3 regions of the Pseudarthrobacter sp. L19 genome follow, and region 1 is predicted to be linked to each of the others. Evidence: riboswitches for the same ligand, from Rfam matches in the RefSeq annotation. Region 1 holds a riboswitch; each other region holds the start of a gene.

Region 1 (9,298 bases):
GCGCCGAGAGCGCCGCGAACCGGTTCGCCCTGGCCGAGCTCGCCCCCATCTACACCCGGATCGGCAACCCCACCCAGGACGCCGTCGAACAGCGCATCGCCAGCCTGGAGGGCGGCCTCGGCGCGCTGCTGCTCAGTTCCGGGCAGGCGGCGGAAACCTTCGCCATCCTCAACATCGCCGAGGCCGGGGACCACGTGGTGGCCAGCCCCAGCCTCTACGGCGGCACCTACAACCTGCTGGCCCACACGCTGAAGAAGTTCGGCATCTCCGTGACCTTCGTGGCGGACCCGGACAACCTGGACCAGTGGCGCGAGGCCGTGCAGCCGAACACCAAGCTGTTCTTCGGCGAGGTGGTCTCCAACCCGCGCCAGGACGTCCTGGACATCGAGGGCATCTCGGACGTGGCCCACCAGGCGGGGGTGCCACTGATCGTGGACAACACCCTGGCCACCCCGTACCTGATCCGCCCGCTGGAGTGGGGCGCGGACATCGTGGTGCACTCGGCCACCAAGTACCTCGGCGGCCACGGCTCGGCGATCGCCGGCGTGATCGTGGACTCCGGGAAGTTCGACTTCGGCGCGGACCCGGAGCGGTACCCCGGTTTCAACACCCCCGACCCCAGCTACAACGGCCTGGTCTACGCCCGGGACCTGGGCGCGGACGGCGCACTGGGGGCCAACCTCTCCTACATCCTCAAGGCACGGGTGCAGCTGCTGCGCGACCTCGGCTCCGCCGTCGCGCCCTTCAACGCCTTCCTGATCGCCCAGGGCATCGAGACGCTGAGCCTGCGGGTGGAGCGGCACGTCGCCAACGCCACCCGGGTGGCCGAATGGCTTGAGGGCCGGGACGACGCCGAATCGGTCGCCTACGCGGGACTGCCCTCGAGCCCCTGGTACGAGCGCGGCAGGAAGTACGGTCCGCGCGGCACGGGCGCCGTCGTCTCCTTCGTCATCGCCGGGGGAGTGGAGGCCGGCAAGCGCTTCGTCGACGCCCTGGAGCTGCACTCGCACGTGGCGAACATCGGCGACGTGCGCTCACTGGTGATCCACCCGGCGTCGACCACGCACAGCCAGCTCACCCCGGAGCAGCAGGCGGTGGCGGGCGTCCACCCGGGCCTGGTCCGGCTCTCGGTTGGCCTGGAGCACATCGACGACATCCTGGCGGACCTCGACGCCGGCTTCCGCGCCGCGAAGGCCGGCTAGTCCCGGGACCCCTGCCGGATTTCCCCACCTTTGCGGGCCCGACGGCGGCCGGCGCGGCGTGTCCGCGGCGACCCGCCGGCCGCGGCGCCCAAAGGTGGGGAAACGGCGCGGCCGGGCGGGCGGCTGTCACATGCAAGTCACAATCTTGGCCACGGCACCGCCCTCTTTCGTACACTCGGTGCAGGTCATGAGTGCCAGCGACAGCCCCGGCTTGCTGGCCGGCAACCCTCCTTTTGCGGCGGGGTGCCCCGGGTGAAGACCTGGCCTGCCGGTCAACTGACGGCAGGCAAGCGCGAAGTGAGGTCTTTTAACATGACGATTGCCGTCACCCGAACGGGTGTACCCGCCACCAGTCCCGCAGCAGGAAACACCGCCGTCCCCGACGGCACCGTGCAGTACGTGTCCGTCGGCGCTTTGGAACTCGAATCCGGGGCCGTCCTGCCGGAGGTGGTGCTGGCCTACGAGACCTGGGGCACCCTGAACGCGGACGCCTCCAACGCCGTCCTGATCGAACACGCCCTCACCGGGGACACCCACGTCACCCGCGGCGCCGGCGGGGAACCCGGCTGGTGGGAACAGCTCGCCGGCCCCGGCGCGCCCGTGGACACGGACCGGTACTTCGTGGTGTCCATCAACATCCTCGGCGGCTGCTACGGCTCCACCGGCCCGTCCACGCCGGCACCCGACGGCCGGCCCTGGGGGTCCCGTTTCCCGCTCGTCACCCTGCGGGACAGCACCGCGGCCGAGGCCCGGATGGCCGACGCGCTGGGGATCAACCGCTGGCACGCCGTGCTCGGCGGCTCCCTCGGCGGCGCCCGGGCACTGGAGTGGGCCGTCAGCTACCCGGAACGCGTGGGCCGCTGCGCCGTGATCGCCGTCGGCGCCTACAGCACCGCCGAGCAGATCGCCTTCGCCCAGGCCCAGACCCTCGCGATCCGGCAGGACCCGCGCTTCAATGGCGGCGACTACTACGGCGGGCCCGAGCCGCACGAGGGCCTGGCGCTGGCCCGGCGCATCGCGCACATCACCTACCGCTCCGCTGCCGAACTGGAGGGCCGCTTCGGCCGGACCGGGCAGGACGGCGAGACCCCGCTCGCACCCGGCCCGCTGTCCGGCCGCGGCCGCTACCAGGTGGAGAGCTACCTGGACCACCAGGGCAACAAACTGGTGCAGCGCTTCGACGCCAACAGCTACATCGCCATCACCGAGGCGCTGATGAGCCACGACGTCGCCCGTGGCCGCGGAAGCCTGCAGCAGGCGCTCGCCGGGGCCACCGCCGAGTTCTTCATCGCCGCCGTGGACTCGGACCGACTGTACTTTCCCGAACAGTCCCGGGAGCTCGCGGCGGCCCTGCCGGGGAGGTGCCCGTGCACGTCATTTCCGCCCCGATCGGCCATGACGGGTTCCTGACCGAGATCGGCCAGCTGGGCGGCGTCCTCCGGGAGGCGTTCTTCGCCTGAGCCTTACGGCTTCTTCGCAGGCTCTTGCCGGGGACTGATGTGCAATTTTGCAGATAGGCTCTGCGCGATTGGTCGTTGAGGCTCCGGCGGTGACACTCCATACTCGTGGAGAATGACCGCGTGTGGTCCAACTCACACGGAGTCAGCCCAGTAAGCCGCAGGGTGTCGATGGCGACACCGAAGGAGTTCTTATGAGCACGGAAAACGCCGCCGCGAGGCGCGCAGAGGAAACCGACGTCAAGGCGTCCGGCCTCAAGAAAGTCGTCGCCGCCTCCATGGCCGGCACGGTGGTGGAGTGGTACGAATTCTTCCTCTACGCCTCCGCCGCCACCCTGGTCTTCGGCAAGGCCTTCTTCCCCAATTCCCAGACCGAGTTGGACGGCATCCTGGCCGCCTTCCTGACCTACGCCGTCGGTTTCGTCGCCCGCCCCATCGGCGGCATCGTCTTCGGCCACTTCGGTGACAAGTTCGGCCGCAAGCAGCTGCTCCAGCTGAGCATCATCCTGGTGGGTGTCTCCACCTTCCTGATGGGCTGCCTGCCCACCTTCGCCCAGATCGGTTACTGGGCCCCGGCCCTCCTGGTCTTCCTGCGCTTCGCCCAGGGCTTCGCCGTCGGCGGTGAGTGGGGCGGCGCCGTCCTGCTGGTGGCCGAGCACAGCCCCAGCAAGTCCCGTGGCTTCTGGGCCAGCTGGCCGCAGTCCGCCGTGCCGCTGGGTAACCTCTTCGCCACCGCGGTGCTGTTCGTCCTCTCCTCCACCCTGTCCTCCGCCGACTTCCTCGGCTGGGGCTGGCGCGTGGCGTTCTGGCTCTCCGCCGTGATCGTCCTGATCGGCTACTACATCCGCACCAAGGTCAACGACGCCCCGATCTTCCTTGAGGCCCGCAAGGAGGTCGAAGCCGGCCACAAGGGCTACGGCGTCGCCGAGGTCTTCCGCCGCTACCCCCGCGGCGTCTTCACCGCCATGGGCCTGCGCTTCGCGGAAAACATCCTCTACTACCTCGTGGTGACCTTCTCCATCACCTACCTGAAGACCGTGGTCCACGCGGACACCACCCGCATCCTGCTCCTGCTGCTGGTGGCGCACGCGATCCACTTCTCCGTGGTTCCGATGGTGGGCCGGCTCTCCGACCGCCTGGGCCGCCGCCCGGTCTACATGGCCGGCGCAGTCCTCGGTGCCACCTGGGGCTTCTTCGCCTTCCCGATGATGGATACCGGCAACGACTTCATCATCCTGGCCTCTGTCATCATCGGCCTGCTGTTCCACGCCCTGATGTACGCCGGCCAGCCGGCCATCATGGCCGAGATGTTCCCGACCCGGATGCGTTACTCCGGCGTCTCCCTCGGTTACCAGGTCACCTCGATCGTGGCCGGCTCGCTCGCCCCGATCATCGCCGTCGCGCTGCTGGGTGAGTACAAGTCCTCCGTCCCGGTCGCCATCTATCTGGCGATCGCCTGCGCGATCACCGCCGTCGCGGTGCTCTTCCTGAAGGAAACCCGCGGCATCTCCCTGCACGACGTCGACGCCGCCGACGCCCAGGGCACCGCAGACCTCCTTGCCGCAGGCAAGAAGTAACAGGCATCAAGTAACAGGCAAACTCTAAAACGCTTCACGGCAGCCCCCGTCACCGCACCGCGGGAGACGGGGGCTGCTCTTGTGGGGGCCTTGACAATATTACTGAGTGCGCTCAATATTGAGAGTGCTCGGTAAGCATTATCCGGGCCTTCACGACACCAAGGGATCAGCCATGAAAGCGTTTGCCGTCACCAAGTACAAGGGCCCGGTGCAGGAAATCGAGGCGCCCGAACCCGCCGTCGGCCCCAGGGACGTCCTCATCCGGATGCAGGCCGCCGGCGTCAACGCGCTGGACGAGAAGATCCGTGCCGGTGAGTTCAAGCAGATCCTGCCGTACCGGCTGCCCCTGATCCTGGGCAACGACGTCGCGGGCACGGTGGTCCGGGTGGGCGCGGAGGTGCGCCGCTTCGCGACCGGCGACCTCGTCTACGGACGGCCCGACGCCCGCCGCATCGGCACCTTCGCCGAAGTGGTCGCCGTCGCCGAGGCGGACCTGGCGCCGTCCCCCGCCACGGTCAGCATCGAGGAGGCCGGATCGCTGCCGCTGGTGGCCCTCACCGCATGGCAGGCGCTGGTCGAGAGGGGTGGCGTCCAGCCGGGCCAGAAGGTCCTCATCCACGCCGGCGCCGGGGGAGTCGGGGCCATCGCTATCCAACTGGCGAAACACCTCGGCGCGACCGTGGCCACCACCGCGAGCGGCGGGAACGCGGACTTCGTGCGCGAACTGGGCGCCGACATCGTCATCGACTACAAGACCGAGGACTTCGAGGACACGCTCAGCGGCTTCGACCTGGTGCTGGACAGCCTCGGCGGGGCGAACCTGGAAAAGTCGCTGCGGATCCTCGCCCCGGGCGGCAAGGCCATCGGCATCGCCGGGCCGCCGGATCCCCGGTTCGCCCGCGAGGCCGGACTGAATCCGGTGCTGCGCCTCGTGATCGCCGCGCTGAGCCGAAAGGTCCGTGCCCAGGCCAGGAAACTCGGCGTCAGCTACGAATTCCTCTTCATGCACGCCGACGGCGCCCAGCTGGGCCGGATCACCGAACTGGTGGAACGCGGCGTCATCCGCCCCGTCGTGGGGCGCGTCTTCCCCTTTGACCGGACGGTCGAGGCGGTGGCCAGCGTGGAGCAGGGCGGCATCCGCGGCAAGACCGTCATCAGCAACCCCTGATGCCGGGCGGCCGCCCCGGGAAGCTCCCGGCGGCCGCCCGGCCGGGGAGTAGCCGTGGCGTGCCGGGGAGCGGGGCGCCCCGCATCGTCGTCAGTGAATATACTCAGAGCTGAGCGCAGTCAGACCATATTCCCGAAGGACGCACCATGCCCACTGCAGCCCCGCGGCCCGGCCGTCGCGAGCGCAACAAGCAGGACAAACTCGACCGCATCACCGCCGCCGCCCGCGAACTCTTCACCGAATTCGGCGTCGACGACGTGACCACCCAGCAGATCGCCGACAAGGCCGACATCGGGACCGGGACTTTGTTCCTCTACGCCAGGACCAAGGCCGAGCTGCTTCTGCTCGTGCAAAATTCCGCCTACGCCGACGCGCTGGTGCGCGGGACGGCCGCGGCCGAGCGGGCCGCCGGAACGCTCGACGCCGTGATGGCGATCCTGCGTCCGGTGGTGGAGTGCAACCGGGTCCAGGTCGACAACGGCCGGACCTACCTGCGCGAAGTCGTCTTCGGCGACCCGGGGAACCCCACCACCGCGATGCCCTGGGCTACACGATCGAGACCGAGAAGGCCGTGGCCGGGGTCCTGCAGCGGCGCGAGGGGCTCGGCCCGGACGCGGCGGCCACCCTGGCCCACGTCGTCTCCGCGGTCATCTTCGTCACCCTGGCCGTGACGGCCAACGCCGCCAAGGGCGTCGAGGAGCTCCTCGCCGAGATCACCGCCCAGCTCCGCGTCATCCTCCCCGCCTAAGAGCACCGGTCCGGTTCACCCCGTCAGGACGTCCTGGCGCTCAGCGATCTCGGCCCGGAGCGCGGCCAGCACGGCCTGCACCGGCGCCGAGCGGAGCGACTCGGCCCGCGCCGCGGCCCAGATGGGGAGCTGGCGCTGGAAGTCGGCCGGCAGGACCGGCACGAACCCCTCCTTGCCCACCACCAGGAAGTTCGGCAGCAGCCCGATCCCGGCCGCCCGCCGGACCGCCTCCACCTGGGCGAAGATGCTGGTGGCCTGGAAGCTCGACCGTGGCATCGGCAGCTGCGTTGAGCGGTGGCCCAGCTCCGCCACCTGCAGGGCGGACTCCACGTAGGAGACGAAGCCGTGCCGGCGCACGTCGTCGAGCGTCTCTGGCGTCCCGTGCTCGCGGACATACTGCGGGCTGGCGTAGAGCCGCAGGAAGTAGTTGGCCAGGAAGATGGTCTGGGCGCTGCTGACCTCCAGGTTGCCCACCACCACCTCCAGGTCCACGCCCGAGCGGTTCTGGCTGACCTTGCGGGTAGCGCTGAGCACCTCCACGTTCAGCTGCGGGTGCTCGCGTTGCAGACGGACCAGCGCCGGCGTGACGAACTCGGCGCCGAAACCGTCGGGGGTGCTGATCCGCACCAGCCCGGCCAGCACATCGTCCCGCCGGGCGATCCGGCCGCTCAGCGCACCCAGGGTGCCCTCGATCGCCTCCGCCGCCGCCACCGCCTGGCTGCCCAGTTCGGTCAGTTCCCAGCCCTGCGGGGTGCGCTCCAGGGTCCGGCCGCCCAGCTGCTTGTCCAGCGCCAGGATCCGGCGCGAGATGGTGGTGTGCGTGGTGCCCAGGGCCTCCGCGACGGCGTTGAAGCGGCCCAGCCGCGCCACGGTCAGCAGGATCAGCAGGTCATCGGGGCTGGGCAGGCGGTTCACGGTCCGGGCCTCTCGGTGCTTGCGGCGGCCATGTGCATGGCTGCACATGGCATCTTCACTTTTTGTCTTGATTGCACTGTAGCAGGGTGTGATGGTGGACACAGTGTCCCGCCGAAGCGCGGGGAGTTCCGCACGGAACGATCAGCCACACCAAGCAAAGGAGCTTTAGCCATGGCAGTTGTCGCCTGGATCGGACTGGGAAACATGGGCGGATTCATGTCCGTCAACCTCGCCAAGGCCGGACACGAGGTCCGCGGTTTCGACCTTAACCCGGACGCCGTCGCGGCCGCCGAGGCCGGGGAGTGACCCCTGCCGGCAGCATCGCCGAAGCCGTCAAGGGCGCCGACGTCGTCTTCACCATGCTGCCCAAGGGCGAGCACGCCCGCGCCGTCTACCTCGGCGAGGACGGCGTCCTGGCCCACGCGGACACCACAACCCTGCTGGTGGATTCCTCCACGATCGACATCGCCTCCGCCCAGGCCCTGCACGACGCCGCGGCCGAAGCCGGCTTCCGCTTCGTCGACGCCCCGGTTTCCGGCGGCATCAGCGGCGCCAAGGCCGCCACCCTGACCTTCATGATCGGCGGCAAGCCCGACGCCGTCGCCGACGCCACCGGGTTCATCCGCCCGATGGCCGCGAACATCATCCCCACCGGCGGAGCCACCACCGGCCAGGCCGCCAAGATCTGCAACAACCTGATGCTCTTCATCAACCTCGCCTCCACCGCCGAGGGCGCCGTCCTGGCCGACCGGCTGGGCCTGGACAAGCAGGTCTTCTGGGACATCGCCTCCGTCTCCTCCGGCGACAGCTGGGCGCTGCGCACCTGGTACCCGGTGGCCGGCGTCGTGCCCACCGCCGCCTCCAACAACGACTTCGCCCCCACTTTCACCGCGGAACTGGCCAACAAGGACATCGGCCTGGCCATCAGCGCTGCCCAGGACACCGGCACCCCGCTGGAGATCGGCCAGCACGTCCAGCAGCTCTTCCAGCGGCTGATCGACGGCGGCCAGTCCGGCACCGACTGCTCCGCGATCGTCAAGCTGGTCGACGGCTCCTTCGAGTCCGCCAAATAGCGCCGGACCCCCGAGAAAGAGAATCCCCATGGAACGCATTCCCCACGTCATCAACGGTGAACTGGTCTCCGACGCCGAGCGCTACGGCCCCGTCTTCAACCCGGCCACCGGCGAGCAGGAGAAGGAAGTCGCCCTCGCCTCCGCCGCCCGGGTCGAGGAAGCCATCGCCGCCGCCCGCGCCGCCCTGCCCGGATGGCGCGCCACCAGCCTGGCCCGCCGCACCGCCATCTTCTTCCGGGTCCGCGAGCTGCTGATGCAGCGCCGGCCGGAGCTGGCCGCGCTGCTGACCAGCGAGCACGGCAAGGTCCTCTCCGACGCCGAGGGCGAGATCACCCGCGGCCTCGAGAACATCGAGTTCGCCACCGGGCTCTCCCACGCCCTCAAGGGCGAACGCTCCGAGCAGGTCTCCGGCGGCGTCGACGTCCACTCCGTCCGCCAGCCCGTCGGCGTCGTCGCCTGCATCACCCCGTTCAACTTCCCCGCCATGGTGCCGCTGTGGATGATCGGCAGCGCCCTGGCCTGCGGGAACACCGTGCTGCTCAAGCCCAGCGAGAAGGACCCGTCCTCCGCCGTCTTCATCGCCCAGGTCTTCGCCGAGGCGGGACTGCCCGCCGGCGTCCTGAACGTGGTCCACGGCGACAAGGAGGCCGTGGACGTGCTGCTGGAACACCCGCACGTGAAGGCCGTCAGCTTCGTCGGGTCGACGCCGATCGCCCAGTCCATCTACAAGCGCGCCGCCGACCACGGCAAGCGCGTCCAGGCCCTTGGCGGCGCCAAGAACCACATGGTGGTCCTTCCCGACGCTGACCTGGACATGGCCGCCGACGCCGCGGTCTCCGCCGCCTACGGCTCCGCCGGTGAGCGCTGCATGGCCGTCAGCGTGCTGGTGGCCGTCGGCAACATCGCCGACGACCTGGTCGGCGCGATCAAGACCCGGATGGCCACCCTGAAGATCGGCCCCGGCACCGACCCGGCCTCCCAGATGGGGCCGCTGATCACCGCCGAGCACCGCGACAAGGTGGCATCCTACGTGGCGGGCGCCGCGGACGAGGGCGCCTCCGTGGTGGTGGACGGCCGCGAGCAGGAGTTCGACTCCAACGGCTTCTTCATCGGCGTCAGCCTGATCGACCACGTCAAGCCCGGCATGAAGGTCTACGA
Region 2 (9,298 bases), 1.4 Mb from region 1:
CTGGAGCGGCTGCGGCTGCGGGACCTGGTGGACGCCAACCCGTACACCCTCTCCGGCGGCGAGAAACGGCGCCTGTCCGTGGCCACCGTGCTGGCCGCCCACCCCCAGGTCCTGGTCTTGGACGAACCCACCTTCGGCCAGGACGCCAACACCTGGGCCGAGCTGGCCTCCTTCCTCTCCGAACTCCTGGACGCCGGCACCGCCGTCGTCTCCGTCACCCACGACGCCGAATTCAGTGACGTCCTCGGCGGCGACGAACTCAAGCTGCAGGGGGCGGCGGCATGAGGGAAGCCCTGACCCTGGAGGGAAACCGCGCCCTGCTGGCCCGCGCCAACCCGCTGGCCAAGTTCTCCGGCGTCGTGCTGATCACCGTGGCGCTGGCCCTGTCCATCGACTGGGTCTCCGCGTCCGTGGCCCTGGTTTTTGAGCTGCTGCTCTTCCCGCTGGCCGGGCTCACCCCCGCCCTGCTCTGGCGCCGCGGCTGGCCGCTGATCCTGGCCGCCGCCCTCGGTGGCTGGAGCACCGCCATCCTCGCCCCGGACCGGGGCCGGATCCTGCTCGACGTGGGGCTCTGGTCCATCAGCGAGGGCTCGCTGCAGCTGGGCCTGGGCTTCCTGCTACGGGGCCTGGCGATCGCGCTGCCGGCCGTCTTGCTGATGAGCTGCACCGACCCCACGGACCTGGCCGACGCCCTCGCGCAGCAGGCCCGGCTGCCGCACCGGTTTGTGCTGGGCACCCTTGCCGCGATGCGGCTGGTGGGACTCATGGCGGATGAATGGCAGACCATCGGGATGGCCCGGCGGGCCCGCGGCGTGGGCTCGCACGGCAGCCCGGCGCAGCGGGCCCGGGCCATGCTGGGGCAGAGCTTCGGGCTGCTGGTCCAGGCCGTCCGGCGGGCCTCGCGGCTGGCGGTAACCATGGAGGCGCGCGGCTTCGGCGGGGCCCGGCGGACCTGGGCCCGGCAGGCGCGCTTCACCGGGCTGGACGTGTGGGTAGTCCTGGGCGGAATGGTGATCGCGGGGTCAGCGGTAGCCGCCGCCGTCGCCGCCGGGACCTGGAACATGGTGTTCCTCGGCCAGCAGTGACGCCCGCGGGTATCGCACCATCCGACTAGGGGTGTGACATTTCGCGCTTTGAAGCCCATCCGGAGGCGGGTGGTAGCTCATCTGTGATATTTCTTGGGTATGACGCTTCCCACTGCAGAACACCTCGGCACGGTCCTCAAGGACGCACGCGGCGAAAAGGGCTGGACCCAGGGCAAGCTTGCTGCCGAGCTCGGCACCAGCCAGAGCGCCGTCGCCCGGATGGAGCAGGGCAAGCAGAATCTGAGCCTGAAGATGATCCAGCGCCTGGAGTCCATCTTCGGCCGCGCCATCGTCAAGGTGGGCCGGCCCCAGATGACCCACCTGCGCGTGGAGGGCGGCCACACCCTCTCCGGCGCCGTGGACGTCAACAGCAGCAAGAACGCCGGCGTCGCCCTGCTCTGCGCCAGCCTGATCAACCGCGGCACCACGGTGCCGCGCCGGCTGGCCCGGATCGAGGAGGTCAACCGGATCGTCGAGGTGCTCACCAGCATCGGCGTCGAATGCACCTGGCTGAACGCCACCGACCTGCAGATCCGCCGCCCCGCCGTCCTGGACCTTGACGGCATGGACGTCGACGCCGCCCGCCGCACCCGCAGCGTCATCATGCTGCTGGGCCCGCTGCTGGACGAGTCCGCCGAGTACCGGCTCCCCTATGCGGGCGGCTGCGACCTTGGCACCCGGACCGTGGAACCGCACATGCAGGCGCTCCGCCAGTTCGGCCTCAGCGTGGAGGCCACCTCCGGCTTCTACACCGTCCAGGCGCCGCCCGCCGACGGCGAGAACCGCTCCTTCGTGCTCAGTGAACGGGGTGACACGGTCACCGAGAACGCCATCATGGCCGCCGCCCACCGCCGCGGCACCACGGTCATCCGCAACGCCAGCCCCAACTACATGGTCCAGGACCTCTGCTTCTACCTGCAGCGCCTGGGTGTGGAGATCGACGGCGTCGGGACCACCACGTTGAAGATCGTCGGCCGGCCCGCGGTGGACATGGAGATCGAATACTTCCCTCCGAGGACCCGATCGAGGCGATGAGCCTGATCACGGCCGGCATCGTGACCAACTCCGAGGTCACCATCCGCCGCGTGCCGATCGAGTTCATGGAGATCGAGCTGGCCACGCTGGAGCAGATGGGCCAGCGGCTGGAGGTCTCCGCAGAATACGTGGCGCGCAACGGCCGGACCCGGCTGGTGGATGTCACCACCCGGCCTTCCGAGCTGAAGGCACCGGAGGACAAGATCCACCCCATGCCGTTCCCGGGCCTGAACATCGACAACCTGCCGTTCTTCGCCGTGATCGCCGCCAACGCGCAGGGCCAGACCATGATCCACGACTGGGTCTACGAGAACCGCGCCATCTACCTCACCGAGCTGAACCGGCTCGGCGCACAGGTGCAGTTGCTGGACCCGCACCGGATCTACGTCAACGGCCCCACCAAATGGCGCGCCGCCGAGGTAGGCTGCCCGCCGGCCCTCCGCCCGGCCGCCTGCCTGCTGCTGGCCATGCTGGCCGCCCGGGGCGTGTCCGAGCTGCGCAACATCTACGTGATCGAGCGCGGGTACGAGGATCTGGCCGAGCGGCTGAACACCATCGGCGCGAAGATCGAGTACTTCCAGGACTAACCGCCCCGGCGCACAATGGGTTATGCGCACCTTCGGTGTCGAAGAGGAACTGCTGATCGTGGACCCCGTCACCGGGGTTCCGCTGGCTCTCGCGGACGCTATGTTGCGCGGGCTCATCCGGGACCCGGACACGGGTGACGGCCATTCCGGCTTCAGTTTTGAGCTCAAGCTCGAACAGATAGAGACCCAGACGCTGCCCTGCCGGGAGCATGACGCCCTGCTGCGGCAGATTCGCCGGGCCCGCCGGACTGCCGACGACGCGGCCCGGGTCCACGACGCCAGGGTCGCGGCGCTGGCCACCTCGCCGCTGGCCGCCCCCACCCACACCACCCCCAAACTGCGCTACGCCACGATGCAGCGGCGGTTCGGCCTCACCGTTCAGGAACAGCTCACCTGCGGGCTGCACGTCCACGCCGCCATCGACTCGCCCGAGGAGGGGGTGGCGGTGCTGGACCGGATCCGGGACAAGCTGGCGGTGCTGATCGCCCTGAGCGCCAACTCGCCGTACTGGAACGGGACGGAAACCGGGTTCGAGAGCTACCGCACCCAGGCCTGGAATCGCTGGCCCGCTGCCGGTCCGGCGATGGTCTTCGGCAGCCACGCGGCCTACCGCAGGGTGGTGTCGCGGCTGCTGGAAAGCGGCGTGCTTTTCGACGAGGGGATGGTCTACTTCGACGCGCGGCTTGCCCGGAACCATCCCACCGTGGAGATCCGGGTGGCGGACGTGTGCCTGCGCGCGGAGGACGCGGCGCTGCTGGCGGTGCTGGTGCGGGCGCTGGTAGAGACCGCCTCGCGCGAGTGGTACGACGGCGTGGACCCGGCGCCGGTGCCGACGGTGCTCTTGCGGATGGCGGCCTGGCAGGCGAGCAACTGCGGGCTGTCCTCCGAGCTGCTGGACTTCGGGACCTTCCGGCCCCGCCCAGCGGCCGACGTGGTGAACGCCCTGGTGGACTACCTCGCCCCGGTTCTGGCGGACCAGGGCGAGCTGGGCCTGGCGCGCGCCGGGGTGGAGCGGATCCTGGCGGAGGGCACCGGGGCGGAGCTGCAGCGCCGCGCCGGTCTCGGCGCCGTCGTCGGCGAGGCCGTGCGGACCACGGTCGGCGGGGAGGTGCCCGAGGCCGGCACCGCAACCGGGCCGCTGCCCGCGCTGGCACCCGTCCGCCGGTTCTAGGCCGCACGTTCCACGCCGCTACTGCGGATTACCGGACCCGCGCCAGGGCCTGGCCCAGGTCCCGGATCAGGTCCTCCGGGTCCTCCAGTCCCACGGAGAGCCGCACCACGCCGTCGCTCAACCCGATAGCTGCCCGACCCTCCGGGCCCATGGCCCGGTGTGTGGTGGTGGCCGGGTGCGTGATCAGCGATTTCGAGTCGCCCAGGTTGTTGGAGATGTCGATGATCCGCAGCCCGTCCAGCAGCTCGAAGGCAGCATCCTTGGCGGACCGGCCGGCCGGGGGAGCCAGTTCGAAGGTCAGCACCGTCCCGCCGGACTTCATCTGTTTGGCGGCCAGCTCGTGCTGCGGGTGGGAGGCCAGGAGCGGGTACTTCACCCAGGTCACGGCCTGCTGCTCCTCGAGCCACTCTGCCAGCCGCAGCGCCGAGGCGGAGGCGTGGTTGACCCGCAGCGACATGGTTTCCAGGCCCTTGGTCAGCACCCAGGCGTTGAAGGCGGACAGCGCCGGTCCGGTGTGGCGCATCAGCTGCCGGACCGGGCCCTCGATGAACTCCTTGCTGCCCAGGATCGCGCCGCCCAGCACCCGGCCCTGGCCGTCGATGTGCTTCGTGCCGGAGTAGACCACCACGTCCGCGCCGAAGTCCGTGCAGCGCTGCAGCAGCGGGGTGGCGAAGACATTGTCGACCACCACGGTGGCGCCGGCGGCGTGCGCCAGCCCGCTCACGGCGGCGATGTCCACGATCTCCTGCATCGGGTTCGACGGCGACTCGAAGAACACGGCGGTGGTCGGCGTCGAGAGCGCTTCACGCCACTGCTCCAGGTCCGGGCCGTCGACGAAGACGGTCTCCACGCCCCAGCGCGGCAGGATCTCGTTGAGGATCACGAAGCAGGAGCCGAACAGGGAACGGGCGGCGACCACCCTGTCCCCGGCCCCGAGCAGCGCGCCGAGGGCGGTGAATACCGCGGACATGCCCGACGCCGTCGCGAAACACGCCTCGGTGCCCTCGAGCAGGCGGAGCCGCTCCTGGAAGGTGGCCACCGAGGGGTTGCCGTAGCGGGAGTAAACGAACCGCTCGTCCTCGCCGGTGAAGGCCCGCTCCGCGGCGGCGGCGGATTCGTAGACGAAGCCGGAGTTGAGGAAGATCGGCTCGGTGGTTTCCTGGAAGCCGGTCCGGTCCAGGCCGCCACGGACGGCCTGGGTGTCCGGGCTCCAGCCCGCGGCCTCGGGATTGAAACTCATGCCGTGCGGGTCCCGTCGGTCGGCAGGCCCACGTTCTTCCAGCCGTTGACGCGGCGGACGCCGGACCTATCCGGCTGGCCCTCGAACCCGTCCAGCACGTTGTAGACGGTGAATCCCGCCGCCGTCGCAGCCCCTGCCGCCGCGACGGAGCGGGCCCCGGACCGGCAGAGGAAGAGCAGCTCGGCGTCGGCCGGGACGTGCTGCCGGAGCTCGTCCAGGAAGTCCTCGTTCGGCACGCCGCCGGCCCGGGTCCACTCGATGAACACCGGCTCCGCGGCCGCGCCGCCGGTCACCGGGACGCCGATCTGCGCCCACTCGGCCCGGGTGCGGACGTCCACCAGCACCGCGCCGGACTGCACCCGTTCCCAGGCCTCTTGCGGGGTCAGGTCCCCGGCGTAGCTCATGCTCCTGCCCGTCCGTCGACGGCGGCCGGCAGCACCAGGGCCTGCGCCACGATCACCGAGGTGCCATTGAAGGTTGCGGCCGGGCTGCCGTGCAGCACGTACCCGTCGGCAAGGGCCGCCGAGATCCGCTCGCAGAAGCTGCGGTCGTCGGGGCCGGTCAACAGCCGGTAGGCCAGCCGCTCCGCGGGGGCGGCCGCCTGCGCGGGAGGGGTGGCCGGGGCGCCGGTTCCGGGGGTGGGGACTGGGGGCGGGGTCGCGTCGGACACGACAAACTCCTTACGTTCACGCTTGCAGCTCGAATGGTCGATTGCCGAGTAGTCACCTGAGGCACCCCGCCGCAAAAGGAGGGTTGCCGACCGGCCAGTCAGGGCTTGGCGCCGGTTCTCATTACTCTGCAAAAAACCTAGCACCCTTGGGCCCGCGCCCGCGCGGCGGCCCCGTCATGTTCGGTCACGGGAGGCCGCCGTCCGCAGCTGTCGGATCCCGTCGGCCGACCGAGTCGACCTACTCAACAGCGCTACTGGACCGTGGCGAACAGTTCGTTCAGTTCGGCGGTCAGCTGGCGGCGGACGTCGGCGGTGCCGATTTCCTTGCCGTCGATGTGGTTGACCGGCGCCAGCAGCCGGATGCTGGAGATCAGCCACACGGCGTCGGCGTCGTAGAGGTCCTCCGGCACCAGCGGGCCGTAGCCCAGCTCCCAGCCGGCGGCCTTCGCGGCGGCGAACAGGGCGCCCTGCGAGGTGCCGGGGAGGATGCCGCTGTCCAGCTGCGGGGTGATCAGGCGGCGCACCGTTCGGGTCCCGCCCTCGCCGTCGTCGGCCGTCTCCAGATGCGCCAGCAGCACGGTCGACGTCGGGCCCTCCAGCACCCGGCCGTCCGAGGACGTGAAGATGACGTCGTCGGCGCCCTGGTGGTGGGCGTAGCGCAGCGCGGCCATGTTGACCGCGTAGGAGAGGGTCTTCGCGCCGAGCAGCAGCCACGGCGCGCGCTCGCCCACCTCGCTGTCATAGCCGCGGTCCAGCAGGATCACGTCGATGCCGCTCTCGCGCTGCGCGCGGCCGGCCGCGGGCGGGGTGGAGGCCTGCACCCAGCAGGTCGGGACGGCGGAGCCCTCGACACCGCGGGTGGCGATCAGCTTCACCACCACCTCGTCGTCGCCGTCCTCGGGGGCGCCCGCACGGAACTCCCGGAGCGCCGTCGCGATGGCCTTCCGCCAGGCGTCCTCCGCCGGAATATCCAGCTCCAGCGTCCGCGCCGAACCGGCCAGCCGGGCCAGGTGCCGCGGCAGTTTGCGCGGCTGGCCGCCCACGGCCAGGAGGGATTCGAAGATGCCGTCGCCGCGGGTGGCACCCTGGTCCGTGGCCATCAGCTGCGGCTTGGAGGAGTCGGCGACTCGGCCGTCCTCGAACGCGGGATTGAGGAAGACCAGCACCGTGGCGTTGGCGGGAGCGGAGGCGGACGTAGTCATGGCTTCAGCTTAGTGCGGCGCGCCGGGATAAGATTTGCAAATTGCCCGTTCCGGAACTGTTCCGCGGGTCTGGAACTTGAGGGGTTCGCCTGTGCTCTGGCCTTTACCGTTCGTGGGGTCTCTCCCGTCCTGGGCGATCCTGATCCTCACGCTGATCGACCTCGCCATCCGCGTGCTGGCGCTGGGTATCATCCCCGGCAACCGCCGCCCCACAACCGCCATGGCGTGGCTCCTGGGCATCTTCGTCATCCCCTCGGTAGGCCTGGTGCTCTTCCTGCTGTTCGGCAACTTCCGGCTCTCCCGCCGCCGCCGTGCCCAGCAGGAGGCCGTCAACACCCGGATCCGCGCCGGCACCTCCGAACTGGCCGCCGTCGAAAGCCGCTACGACGGCCCCGAATGGGTGGCCTCCGCCGCGGAGCTGAACAAGACCCTGGGATCGCTGCCCATGGTGGACAACAACAGCGTCGAACTGCTGCCCGGCTACCCCGATTCGATCGCGGCCATGGCCGCCGCGGCCCGCGAAGCCAAGAGCTTCATCAACGCCGAGTTCTACATCCTCAGCTCCGACCATGTCACCGATGAGCTGCTGACGGCGCTGGAGGAGGCCGCCGAACGCGGCGTCGAGGTCCGGCTGCTGTTCGACCACTTGGGCACCCTCCGGATCCAGGGCTACAGCAAGCTGATCGCACGGCTCAAGGCCAGCAAGATCCGCTGGCGGCCGATGCTTCCGCTGCGGCCCGTCCACGGCCAGTGGCGCCGCCCGGACCTGCGCAACCACCGCAAGATCATGGTGATCGACGGCGAGGTGGCCTTCACCGGCTCGCAGAACCTGATTGAGCCCTCCTACAACAACCCGCGGCACCGCAAGGTGGGCCGCGAGTGGGTGGAGCTGATGGCCTGCATGCGCGGCCAGATCGTCACCACCCTGAACGTCATCTTCGCCACCGACTGGCTCAGCGAGACCGACGAGTCGCTCGAGCACCAACTCGGCCACCGGCCCGAGTCGGTGCCCGGCCACATCACCGCGCAGGTGGTTCCCAGCGGCCCCGGGTTCATCACGGAGAACAACCTCCGCCTCTTCAACACCCTGATCTACTCCGCGCAGCACAAGCTCTCCATCTGCAGCCCCTACTTCGTCCCGGACGATTCACTGCTGTACGCCGTGACGACGGCGGCCCAACGCGGCGTCGACGTCGAACTCTTCGTCTCCGAAAAGGGCGACCAGTTCCTGGTCCACCACGCCCAGCAGTCCTATTACCAGGCACTGCTCGAGGCGGGCGTGCGGATCTACCTCTACAAGGCCCCGTTCGTGCTGCACGCCAAGCACTTCACCGTGGACAACGAGGTGGCCGTGCTGGGCTCGAGCAACATGGACATGCGGTCCTTCTCGCTGAACCTCGAGGTCTCCGTGATGATGCTCGGCGAGGACATCGTCAGCCGGATCCGCGAGGTGGAGGAGACCTACCGGGGCATCTCCCGCGAGCTGAAGCTCGAGGAATGGATGCAGCGGCCCAAGCGGATCAAGTACATCGACAACGTCGCCCGCCTCACCGCAACCCTGCAGTAGCCGGGGCTTTCAGCGGGAGATCAGGTGGGGCTTTCAGTCGGGCGGGAAGACTGAGCCCAGGGCCGAGAGCACGCCGAAGGCCTTGGTGCGGATCTCCTCGTATTCCTCGGCGGGGTCCGAGTCGGCGGTGATGGCACCGCCGACGCCGAGGCTCAGGATGGTGCCCGCCGCGCCGCCGTCGTGCATCACCAGGGTGCGGATGGCGACGGCGAGGTCAGTGCCGCCGTCGAGCGAGAAATAGCCGACGGCGCCGGAGTAGACGCCGCGCGGGGCCGCCTCAAGGTGGTCCAGGATGGCCATGGTGCTGACCTTCGGGGCGCCGGTCATGGAGCCTGCCGGGAAGCACGCCGCCACCGCCTCGGCCCGGGATGCGCCGGGCCGGAGCCGGGCATCGATGGTGCTCACCATCTGGTGCACGGTGGCATAGCTTTCCACTGCGCAGAGCCGGCTGACAGAGACGGAGCCGGGGTCGGCGAAGTGGCTGAGGTCGTTGCGCAGCAGGTCCACGATCATGATGTTCTCGGCCCGGTCCTTGGGCGCGGTCGCCAGCTCATCCCGCAGCCCGCGGTCCGCCTCCGGGTCCGCAGACCGGCGTCGGGTGCCCTTGATCGGTTCTGCCCGCATGGCACCGTCGGCGGTAATCCGCAGGAATCTCTCCGGGGAGGTGCTGGCGACCGTGACGGTGTCCAGGCGCAGGAAGCTGGCGAACGGCGCGGGATTCCGGCGCCGCAGCGCCAGGTA
Region 3 (9,298 bases), 1.2 Mb from region 1:
TCACCGCCACGTCCATCCTGTGCGGGGTGGCGTGGAACGGCGAGTCGCTGATCATCTTCCGCGGCCTCCAGGGTGTGGCAGGTGCGCTGCTGGTGCCCAGCTCCCTGGCGCTGATCGTCACCATCTTCAGCGGCCCCGCCCAGTCCGCCGCGATCGGCAAGTGGTCCGCGTGGACCTCCGGCGCGATCGTCGCCGCCCCGCTGCTGGGCGGGATCTCCGTGGACGTCTTCACCTGGCGGGTGATCTTCTTCCTGAACATCGTTCCCGCCGCCGCCGTGTGGCCGGCGCTGCGCCGGTTGCGCGCCCAGGACCTGGAGCGGCCTCCCGGCAGCAGCATCGACGTCGCCGGCACGGTCCTCGCTGTCGTCGGCTTGGGCGGGATCGTCTATGGCTTCATCGAGCGCGGCAGCCAGGGCTGGGGCTCCCCGCAGGTGTGGCTGCCGCTGGCCGTGGGCATCGCCGGACTCGCAGCGTTCCTGGTGCACGAGGGCCGGACCCGCGCGCCAATGATGCCGCTGCGGCTCTACACGGTGCGGAACTTCGGCTGGGGTAACGCCGCCACCCTGGTCATCTACGGGGCACTGAACCTGGGCTTCTTCGTCCTGGGCCTCTACCTCCAGCAGGTGGCCGGGCTCGGCGCCACCGCCGCCGGTTTGGCGCTGCTGCCCTCCACGCTGATCCTGCTGCTGCTCTCGTCCCGGATGGGGGCGCTCTCCGGACGTTTTGGCCCCCGCTGGTTCATGACCGCCGGGCCGCTGCTCTGCGCGGCCGGCTTCCTGCTCATGCTCGGCATCGGCCTGCCCCTGGACTATGCGTGGCAGGTCCTGCCCGGCGTCGTGGTCTTCGGGATCGGCCTCGCCGTGACGGTGGCGCCGCTGACCTCGGCCATCCTCGGCGCGGTCCCGCCGGAGGAGGCCGGGATCGGCTCGGCCGTGAACAACGCCGTCGCCCGCATCGCCGGGCTGGTGACCATCGCCTTCGCCGGGCTGATCACCGGGCCGGTGATCACCACCGCGGGGTTGCACGCGACGTCGCTGGTCACCGCCGCGCTCTTCGTCGCCGGCGCCTTGGCCTCCGCCGTCGGAATCCGGAATCCGCCGCAGCCCGCGGAGGCGTCCGCCGGGACTGCAGCAGACGGGACTGCGCCAGACGGCGGGGGAGTCTCCGGGGCTAGCGGAGACTAGCGGCAGGTCAGCTGCCGGGTTCTTCCTCGTCGGTTGACTCCGGGTGCACCCACAGGGCGTCCGCGACCCCGTCGGCGAGATCGAGCTCCCGGGATCCGTCCGGTCCGGCGATCCGCACCATCAGGGGCCCGCCGAACGGCTTCCGGCCCAGCACCGCGACGGCGGCGTCCAGCTCGATCCGTTCGGTCGCCAGATAGCGCAACAGGTCCGGGTTCTCGTCGCTGATCCGCGTGATGCGGCCGCCCTGGCCGTCGGCCAATTCGCTCATCCGGACGGCCAGGGGCATCAGGACCGAGCCGTCGGCCGCGGGGATGGGATCGCCGTGAGGATCGCGGACCGGGTGGCCGAGCTTGGCGGCCATCCGGTCGATGAAAGTGTCCGAGACCGCGTGCTCCAGGGTCTCCGCCTCGTCGTGGACCTCGTCCCAGCGGTAGCCGAGCTCCTGCACCAGGAACGTCTCGATCAGGCGGTGCCGCCGGACCATGGACAGGGCCAGCCGCTCACCGTCCGCGGTAAGGGTGACGGCGCCGTAGGGCTTGTGGTCCACCAGACCCTGCTCCTTGAGCTTGCGGACCATCTCCGAAACCGAGGAGTTCGCGACGCCGAGGCGCTGGGCCAGCTGCGTGGAGGTGATCGGCTTGTCCTGCCACTCCGTGAAGGTGTAGATGACCTTGACGTAGTCCTCGATCGAGGAAGAAGGCGGGCTGGTTTTCACAGCCCCTAGCCTACCGTCCGGCCGCACCGGTGAACGTGAACCACAGCAGCGCCAGGTTCAGGGCCACCACCAGCAGCACGCTGACCACGGACGCGATCCGCAGCGGCAACCGGTCGACGAAGCCGCCCATCAGCGGGGTACTGCTGGTCAGCACCACCAGCGGGACCAGCATGAACGGGATGCCGAAGCTCAGCACCACCTGGCTGAGCACCAGCGCCCAGGTCGGGTCGAAGCCCACCGCCAGCAGCACCACGGCGGGCACCAGGGTCACGAGCCGGCGCACCATCAGCGAAATCCTGATCTTCAGGAGCCCCTCCATGATGGTTCCGCCGGCGTAGCAGCCCACCGAGGTCGAAGCCAGGCCGGAGGCGAGCAGTCCGACCGCGAAAACCACACCCACCACCGGTCCCAGGCTGGCGCTGATGGCGGCGTGGGCGCCCTCGATGCTGTCCGTGCCCTCCACCCCGCCGAGGGTCGACGCGGCCAGCAGCAGCATGCCGATGTTGACGATCCCGGCCACGGCCAGCGCCGCGATGACGTCCCAGCGGGTGGCGCGGACCAGCCGGTCCAGCGCGTGCTGCGGAACGTGCCGGTGGCGGTCCGGGCGGTGCCGGTCCCGGGAGAGCGCGGAGTGGACGTAAATGGCGTGCGGCATGACGGTTGCGCCCAGCATGCTGGCGGCCAGCAGCACGGTGTCCGGGCCGCGGAACCCGGGGACCAGTCCGGAGAGGACCCCGGACGGGTCCGGCGGGCTGATGAACAGCCCGGCCAGGAAGCCCACCGTGATGATGCCCAGCAGGCCCATGATCACCAGCTCGAAGGGCCGCTGCCGGTTCCGGCTTTGCATGGCCAGCAGCGCCATGGAGATGCCGCCGACGACGACGGCGCCCAGGGGAGGGGGAGGCCGAAGAGCAGGTAGAGGGCGACGGCGCCGCCCACCACCTCGGCCAGGTCAGTGGCGGCCGCGACGATCTCGGCCTGGACCCAGAAGGCGCGCCGCCAGCCGGGACGCAGGCGTTCCCCGAGCAATTCCGGCAGGCTGCGGCCCGTGACGATGCCGAGCTTGGCGGACTGGTACTGCACCAGGACGGCGACGACGTTGGCCACCACCAGCACCCAGACCAGCAGGTAGCCGAACTGGGCGCCGGCGGTAAGGTTGGCCGCCACATTGCCGGGGTCCACGTAGGCGATCGCGGCGACGAAGGCCGGTCCCAGCAGCCCCAGCAGGGCGCGGCGGTGCCCCTTCCTGCCACGGACCGGGCTCCGGCCGCCGGCGGCGGGATCCTGTCCGGCGAGGTGCAACATTGCAGGCTCCTGCGGCTGATGGGTCCAATGATTTCCGTATGCCTGAACAAAAAGTTAGGCATACCGAAATCATAGGCTCAGACCTTGACCACGCGCCAGCTTTGGGTGAGGTAGGGCAGGGCCAGCGTCTCGCCGGGACCGTGACCGAGGTGCTCGTACAGGTACCACTGGAGGTTGGCCAGCACCTTGGCCCGGGTGGCCTCCCCGGCCCGCAGGAAGTAGCTGCGGGACTTGGCCAGCTCCAGGATCTCCTCCGGCGTCACCGGGTCCTCCCACCGGGTCAGGTGGCTCTCCAGCCCGGTGAACTCGGGCCCGACCGGTGGGCGGAACGAGGGTTTGTGGACGTCCCCGGCGTGCATGATCCGGGACAGCCGGTGCACCCACGGTACGGAGGTGTCCAGCTGGTTCCAGATCAGCCCGAGCACCCCGTGCGGCCGCAGGATGCGGGCGGCCTCGGTGCTGGCCTGCAGCGGCTCGCACCAGTGCCAGGCCTGCGCCACCGTCACCAGGTCGAACGCCGACGCCGGGAGCCCGGTGTGTTCGGCGGTCCCCACCGTGGCCGGAACGCCCGGGAGGATTGCGCGGAGCTGGTCCAGCATGTCCGCCGATGGGTCGACGGCGGCCGTGGCCAGGCCGCGGTCCACGAGGAGGGCGGTGAACTTTCCGGTGCCCGCACCGACGTCGGCCGCGTCCCGGGCTCCGGCGGGGATCAGCCAGTCGGCGGAGTCGGCGGGATAGCCGGGCCGCACCCGGTCATAGTGTTCCCCGCCGTCCTGGAAGCTCGCTCCGAGCTCCTTCCGCCGGGTCTGATGCAGTTTGGGGCCGCCGCCTGCCACGTGAACTCTCCTTCGGCAGCTCGGGAAGATACCCGTCGAATCTACCGTAAACCGGCTATTCGGGGCCGTCGAGGGTGCAGGGGGCTGCCCCGGCGGTGCCGGGGGTGTTGGGCGCCCAGTGCGGGTAGCTGCGGGTGTCGTTCGCCGGTACCCAGCGCCCGGCATCCACCACGTAGTCCCAGCCCAGGCCGTCCCGTCGTAGCGTCCGCAGCGCGGCCAGCAGCCGCTCGGCGTCCTCGAGCCGGGAGCCGAGGCCGAAGCTGGCGCGCAGCGACCCGGCGGGAAGGCCCAGCCGCTTGAGCAGCGGATGCGCGCAGAACCGGCCGTCCCGCACGCCGATCCCGTGCTCGGCGGACAGGTACGCGGCGACGAGGCCGGCGTCGTACCCCGCGACCGAGAAGTTCACCACGCCGATGGTCCCGTGGCCGTCCCCGCGGTCGGTCTCCTCGAAGATGTGGTGCACGCTCACGCCGTCGATCTCCCGCAGGCCGTCGGCAAGGAAGGACCGGATGGCATCCTCATGGCCGTGCCAGGATGCTTCGTCCAGGGCGGCGACCGCCTGCGTGGCGCGGGCCAGGGCGGCCGCGCCGAGGACGTTGGGTGATCCCCCTCGTGCCGTGCCGGTCCGGTGGTCCAGCTGACGGCGTCCAGCCGGGCGTCGCGGACGGCGCCGCCGCCTGCCAGGTGCGGCGTTCCGGCGTCGAGCCAGTCCGGCCGCCCCACCAGGACACCCGCGCCGAACGGGGCGTAGAGCTTGTGCCCCGAGAAGGCGACGTAGTCGATGCCGTCGGCCGCGACGTCGATCCGGCGGTGCGGGGCCAGCTGCGCGGCGTCGACGACAATCCGGGCCCCGTGCTCGTGCGCCAGCGCCGCCAGCTCCCGGACGGGCAGGATCTCGCCGGTGACATTCGACGCGCCCGTGACCGCGAGCAGGCTGATGCCGCCTGCGGCCAGCTCCGCCCGGAGCCGCGCCAGCGTCCCGGCCAGGGTGGGCGCGGCGACGACGCTGCGGTGCGGAACGCCCTGCCACGGCAGCAGGTTCGCGTGGTGTTCGATGTCCAGGTACAGGACCTCGCCCAGGTGCCGGCCGCCGGCGGTGGGCAGGCACCCGGCCAGGAGGTTCAGCGAATCGGTGGTGTTCCGGGTGAAGATGACCGCGTCGTCGGGCCGGCCGCCGACGAAGTCCCGCACGATGGTCCGCGCGTTCTCGTAGACCGAGGTACTCAGCTGGGAGGCGTAGCCGGCACCGCGGTGGACGCTGGCGTAGTAGGGCAGGATCTCGTTGAGGTAGGCGGAGACCACGGACAGGGCGGGGGTCGAGGCGCCGTAGTCCAGATTGGCGTAGCGGACGTGGCCGCCCTGGATCAGCGGAGCCTGGATCTCGGCGCCGGTCACGGCGGCCAGCGGGGCGCGGGCGGCAGATACGGCCGTGGGGGTGGATGCTGGGGACGAAAAAATGGCAGTCGACATGGGACCTCGCTCGAAAAGGACCCCGCGTGCAGGGGATCCGCGCTTGCCGGGTCCGCTCCGGACCGGCCAGGTCGTCACCCGGGGCACCCCGCCGCGAAAGAGGGTTGCCGGCCAGCAAACCGGGGTTTAGCGCTGGCACTCGTGACCTGTTTCGAGCCTAGGACACAAGTGCCGCGCCCCGGAAAGGGGCGCGGCAATGTGAAGCGCTGTGTTACGCGGAACCGGCCCCCAGAAAAGGCCCTGCTCTAGAGCAGGTCGTCGAGGTTGGGGTTGAGCCGCTTGAGGACCTCGGAGTGCAGGATCGAGTTCGTGGCCAGGGCGTTGCCGCCGAACGGGCCGTCCTCGCCCTCGAGGGAGGTGAACCGGCCGCCGGCCTCAGTGACGATCGGGACCAGGGCGGCCATGTCGTAGAGGTTCAGCTCCGGTTCGCAGGCGATGTCGACGGCGCCCTCGGCCACCAGGCAGTAGGACCAGAAGTCGCCGTAGGCGCGGGTGCGCCAGACTTCCTCGGTCAGGCCCAGGAATTCGTCGAGGTTGCCGCGCTGCTTCCAGCCGCCGAGGCTGGAGTAGGAGAGGGAGGCGTCCGAGAGGTCCAAGACGTTGGAGACCCGCAGCCGGGTGGCGGCGGCCAGCGAGCGGCCCGTGTAGGCACCGGCGCCCTTGGCGGCCCACCAGCGCTTGCCGAGGGCAGGGGCGCTGACGACGCCGACCACCGGCTCGCCCTCGTCCACCAAGGCGATCAGGGTGGCCCAGACCGGGACGCCGCGCACGAAGTTCTTGGTGCCGTCGATCGGGTCGATGATCCAGCGGCGGGAGCCGTGGCCCGAGCTGCCGAATTCCTCGCCCAACACGGCATCGCGGGGGCGGGAGCGGGAAAGCTGGCCGCGGATGGCTTCCTCGGCGGCCTTGTCGGCGTCGGTGACCGGCGTCAGGTCCGGCTTCGTCTCGATTTTGAGGTCAAGGGCCTTGAAGCGGCTCATGGTCTGGGAATCGACCGAGTCCGCCAGGACGTGGGCAAGGCGCAGGTCATCGTTGTAGCTCGACGCGGGTTGGCTCATGCTTCCAAACTACCGTCTAAACGCGCCCCGGCCGGGGAGGCCACGTCCCCGACGGCCGGATCGGCAGAGCAGCGGAGAGGCGACGAGCGGTCAGGAGACGGTGCCCAGTTCCTTGGTCTCCTGGGCTTCGTGCCGCGGGTCGGTGCCCAGCAGGCGGCGCAGAGAGGCCAGCCGGGCCGGGCCCGAGGGCCCCGCGTGGCCGGCCTGCACCCACGCGTCCACGCCGCAATTGACGGCGGTGGCGTCGTGCTTGCAGCCGCGCTCGCAGTCTTCGGTGCCGGGGGCCAGATCGGGGAAGGAACGCAGGATGCGGTCCGGGTCCACGTGGGCCAGCCCGAAGGACCGGATGCCGGGGGTGTCGATGATCCAGCTGCCGGCCGGGGCGTCCGTGACCTTCAGCGCCAAAGCGGAGGAGGAGGTGTGGCGGCCGCGGCCCGTGACGGCGTTGACACCGCCGGTGGCCCGCTCCGCCCCCGTGAGGGCGTTGACCATGGTGGACTTGCCGACGCCGGAGTGGCCGAGCATGACGGTGACCCTGCCGTCGAGGTGGCCGTGCAGTTCGGCGACGGCGGGGCCGTCGAGCCGGGCGGAGAGGCCGTCGTCGGAACGCGCATCGATGCCGGAGGCGGAGGCGTCGGCGGTCTTGGAGATGATGACGGGCAGGTCGAGGTGGCGGTAGTTCGCCAGCAGCTCCGCCGGGTCCTTGATGTCGGCCTTGGTGATCAGCAGCAGCGGCTCGATCCCGGCGTCGTAGGCGGCGACCAGCGCGCGGTCGATGAAGCCGGTGCGGGGCTCCGGATTGGCGGCGGCCACGACGACCACCAGCTGGTCGGCATTGGCCACCACCGCTCGCTCGATCGGATCGGTGTCGTCGGCGCTGCGGCGCAGCAGGGTACGCCGGTCCTGGATCTTCACCAGCCGGGCGAGGGTATCCGGTTCGCCGCTGACGTTGCCGACCAGGGAGACGAAGTCGCCGGCCACCACCGGGTTGCGGCGCAGCTCGCGGGCACGCGCGGCGATCACGGTGCGCTCGGTATCGGTGCCCTCGGCGACGACGGCGGTGTAGCGGCCGCGGTCCACCGTGATGATCCGGCCGGTGACGGCGTCGTCGTGGCTGGGCCGGTCCTTGGTGCGCGGCCGGGAGCCCTTCTTGTTGGGGCGGATCCTGACGTCGGATTCGTCCCAGGAGTCAGTGCTGCGGGCCACCGGCGGCGTCCTTGTCTGCACGGGTCTCGTCTGCACTGGTGCCCTCGGCCGGGGTGAGCATGTCGGCCCAAAGCTGCGGGAAGTCCGGCATGGTCTTGGCCGTGGTGGCGATGTCCTCGACCTCGACGCCGGGGACGGCGAGGCCCAGGATGGCTCCGGCGGTGGCCATCCGATGGTCGGCGTAACTGCGGACCACCCCGCCGTGAAGCGGCGCGGGCCGGATGACGAGGCCGTCGGCGGTTTCCTCCGCGTCGCCGCCCAGCCGGTTGATCTCGGTGACGAGCGCGGCGAGCCGGTCCGTTTCGTGGCCGCGCAGGTGGGCGATGCCGGTCAGGGTGGAGGGGCCGTCGGCCAGGGCGCAGAGCGCGGCGACCGTGGGGGCGAGCTCGCTAGTGTCGGCGAAGGTGCCGCCGCTGATGGACCGGCCGCCGGTGACGGTCAGGGTGCCGCCCTCGAGGCTGACGGTCGCGCCCATCGCGGTAAGGATGCCGCGCCAGAGGTCGCCGACCTGCGTGGTGCCCACGGGCCAGTCGGGGATGCGGACGGTTCCGCGGGTGGCGAGGGCCGCGGCGAGGAACGGTCCGGCGTTGGAGAGGTCCTGCTCGATTCGACGGTCGAAGGCTCGGATGGGGCCGGGGGAGACGATCCAGTGATTGGGGCGGGAGTCATCGACGGTGACGCCGAGCTCCCGGAGGGTGGTGACGGTCATCGCGATGTGGTCCAGGCTGGGGACGGGCTGGCCGGGGTTGGCGGCGCTGCGGTGTTCCAGGTGCAGGCCCTCGGTGAAGCGGGGGCCGGCCAACAGCAGGGCTGAGACGAACTGGGAGGACGCGCTGGCATCGATCACCAGGTGGCCGCCCCGGACTTCGACGGTGCCCTCGACGGCGAAGGGGAGGGCCGTCGCGGGGCCGCCGTCGGGCGCGGCGACGTCGACGCCGAGGCCGGTGAGGGCCTCGATGATGGTGCCCATCGGCCGCAGCCGGGCGTGCGGGTCGCCGTCGAACACCGTCCGGCCCTGCCGGAGCGCGGCCAGCGGCGGCACGAACCGCATCACGGTGCCGGCCAGGCCGCAGTCGATGTCGGCCGGACCCGTGCCCGCCCCGGCGGGCGCCGGCAGCACGTCGAGATCGGGGCCGAACGCGCCGTCGCCGGGAACCTCCGTGATGGTGGCCCCGAGCCGGCGCAGGGCCGCGATCATCAGGGCCGAGTCACGCGAATGCAGCGGCGCCCGCAGCCGGGACGGTCCGTCGGCAAGGGCGGCGAGCACCAGGTAGCGGTTGGTGAGGGACTTGGAGCCCGGGACCGTGACGGTGGCATCGATGGGGTGGCCGGCGAAGGGCGCGGGCCAGTGCGGGCCGCCGCCGGCGGGCACGGATTCAGCTGCGGCGGGGGCAGTACCAGTCATTGACGCTCTAGGCTCCGACGGCGTTGTCCACGGCCTTGCGGACCGCCTTGTCGGCCTTCTTCAGCTTCTTGCCGGTGCTCTTGCGCGCGTCGGCAGCCAGGTGGGCGGTCGAGTGGCGG

What was found. A riboswitch is a leader RNA that binds a small molecule or an ion and turns the genes downstream of it on or off. The one in region 1 is predicted to bind S-adenosylmethionine.
Region 2: it holds a riboswitch for S-adenosylmethionine, as region 1 does, so the genes downstream of both, ACRQ5B_RS07240 (DUF1737 domain-containing protein) here and metX (homoserine O-acetyltransferase MetX) in region 1, are expected to answer to the same signal.
Region 3: it holds a riboswitch for S-adenosylmethionine, as region 1 does, so the genes downstream of both, ACRQ5B_RS11610 (aminotransferase class V-fold PLP-dependent enzyme) here and metX (homoserine O-acetyltransferase MetX) in region 1, are expected to answer to the same signal.

The regions. Positions count from the first base shown of each region.
Region 1 covers NZ_CP193935.1:170,795-180,092, reverse strand. Annotated here, with positions in the region: gene ACRQ5B_RS00890 (bifunctional o-acetylhomoserine/o-acetylserine sulfhydrylase) at 1-1,202, shown strand, start outside; SAM riboswitch class IV at 1,386-1,501, shown strand; partial or broken gene metX (homoserine O-acetyltransferase MetX) at 1,515-2,662, shown strand; gene ACRQ5B_RS00880 (MFS transporter) at 2,854-4,236, shown strand; gene ACRQ5B_RS00875 (NADP-dependent oxidoreductase) at 4,409-5,404, shown strand; gene ACRQ5B_RS00870 (TetR/AcrR family transcriptional regulator) at 5,551-6,075, shown strand; gene ACRQ5B_RS00865 (LysR family transcriptional regulator) at 6,168-7,067, opposite strand; partial or broken gene mmsB (3-hydroxyisobutyrate dehydrogenase) at 7,239-8,140, shown strand; gene ACRQ5B_RS00855 (CoA-acylating methylmalonate-semialdehyde dehydrogenase) at 8,169-9,298, shown strand, end outside.
Region 2 covers NZ_CP193935.1:1,543,781-1,553,078, forward strand. Annotated here, with positions in the region: gene ACRQ5B_RS07210 (ABC transporter ATP-binding protein) at 1-285, shown strand, start outside; gene ACRQ5B_RS07215 (energy-coupling factor transporter transmembrane component T family protein) at 282-1,085, shown strand; partial or broken gene ACRQ5B_RS07220 (UDP-N-acetylglucosamine 1-carboxyvinyltransferase) at 1,185-2,707, shown strand; gene ACRQ5B_RS07225 (glutamate--cysteine ligase 2) at 2,730-3,878, shown strand; gene ACRQ5B_RS07230 (O-succinylhomoserine sulfhydrylase) at 3,907-5,118, opposite strand; gene ACRQ5B_RS07235 (rhodanese-like domain-containing protein) at 5,115-5,522, opposite strand; partial or broken gene ACRQ5B_RS07240 (DUF1737 domain-containing protein) at 5,540-5,698, opposite strand; SAM riboswitch class IV at 5,802-5,914, opposite strand; gene ACRQ5B_RS07245 (aminodeoxychorismate lyase) at 6,040-6,990, opposite strand; gene cls (cardiolipin synthase) at 7,082-8,557, shown strand; gene pabB (aminodeoxychorismate synthase component I) at 8,591-9,298, opposite strand, start outside.
Region 3 covers NZ_CP193935.1:2,437,295-2,446,592, forward strand. Annotated here, with positions in the region: gene ACRQ5B_RS11590 (MFS transporter) at 1-1,184, shown strand, start outside; gene ACRQ5B_RS11595 (metal-dependent transcriptional regulator) at 1,192-1,899, opposite strand; partial or broken gene ACRQ5B_RS11600 (Nramp family divalent metal transporter) at 1,910-3,204, opposite strand; gene ACRQ5B_RS11605 (class I SAM-dependent methyltransferase) at 3,282-4,040, opposite strand; partial or broken gene ACRQ5B_RS11610 (aminotransferase class V-fold PLP-dependent enzyme) at 4,096-5,510, opposite strand; SAM riboswitch class IV at 5,545-5,657, opposite strand; gene hisN (histidinol-phosphatase) at 5,756-6,568, opposite strand; gene rsgA (ribosome small subunit-dependent GTPase A) at 6,659-7,774, opposite strand; gene aroA (3-phosphoshikimate 1-carboxyvinyltransferase) at 7,758-9,179, opposite strand; gene ACRQ5B_RS11630 (DoxX family protein) at 9,187-9,298, opposite strand, start outside.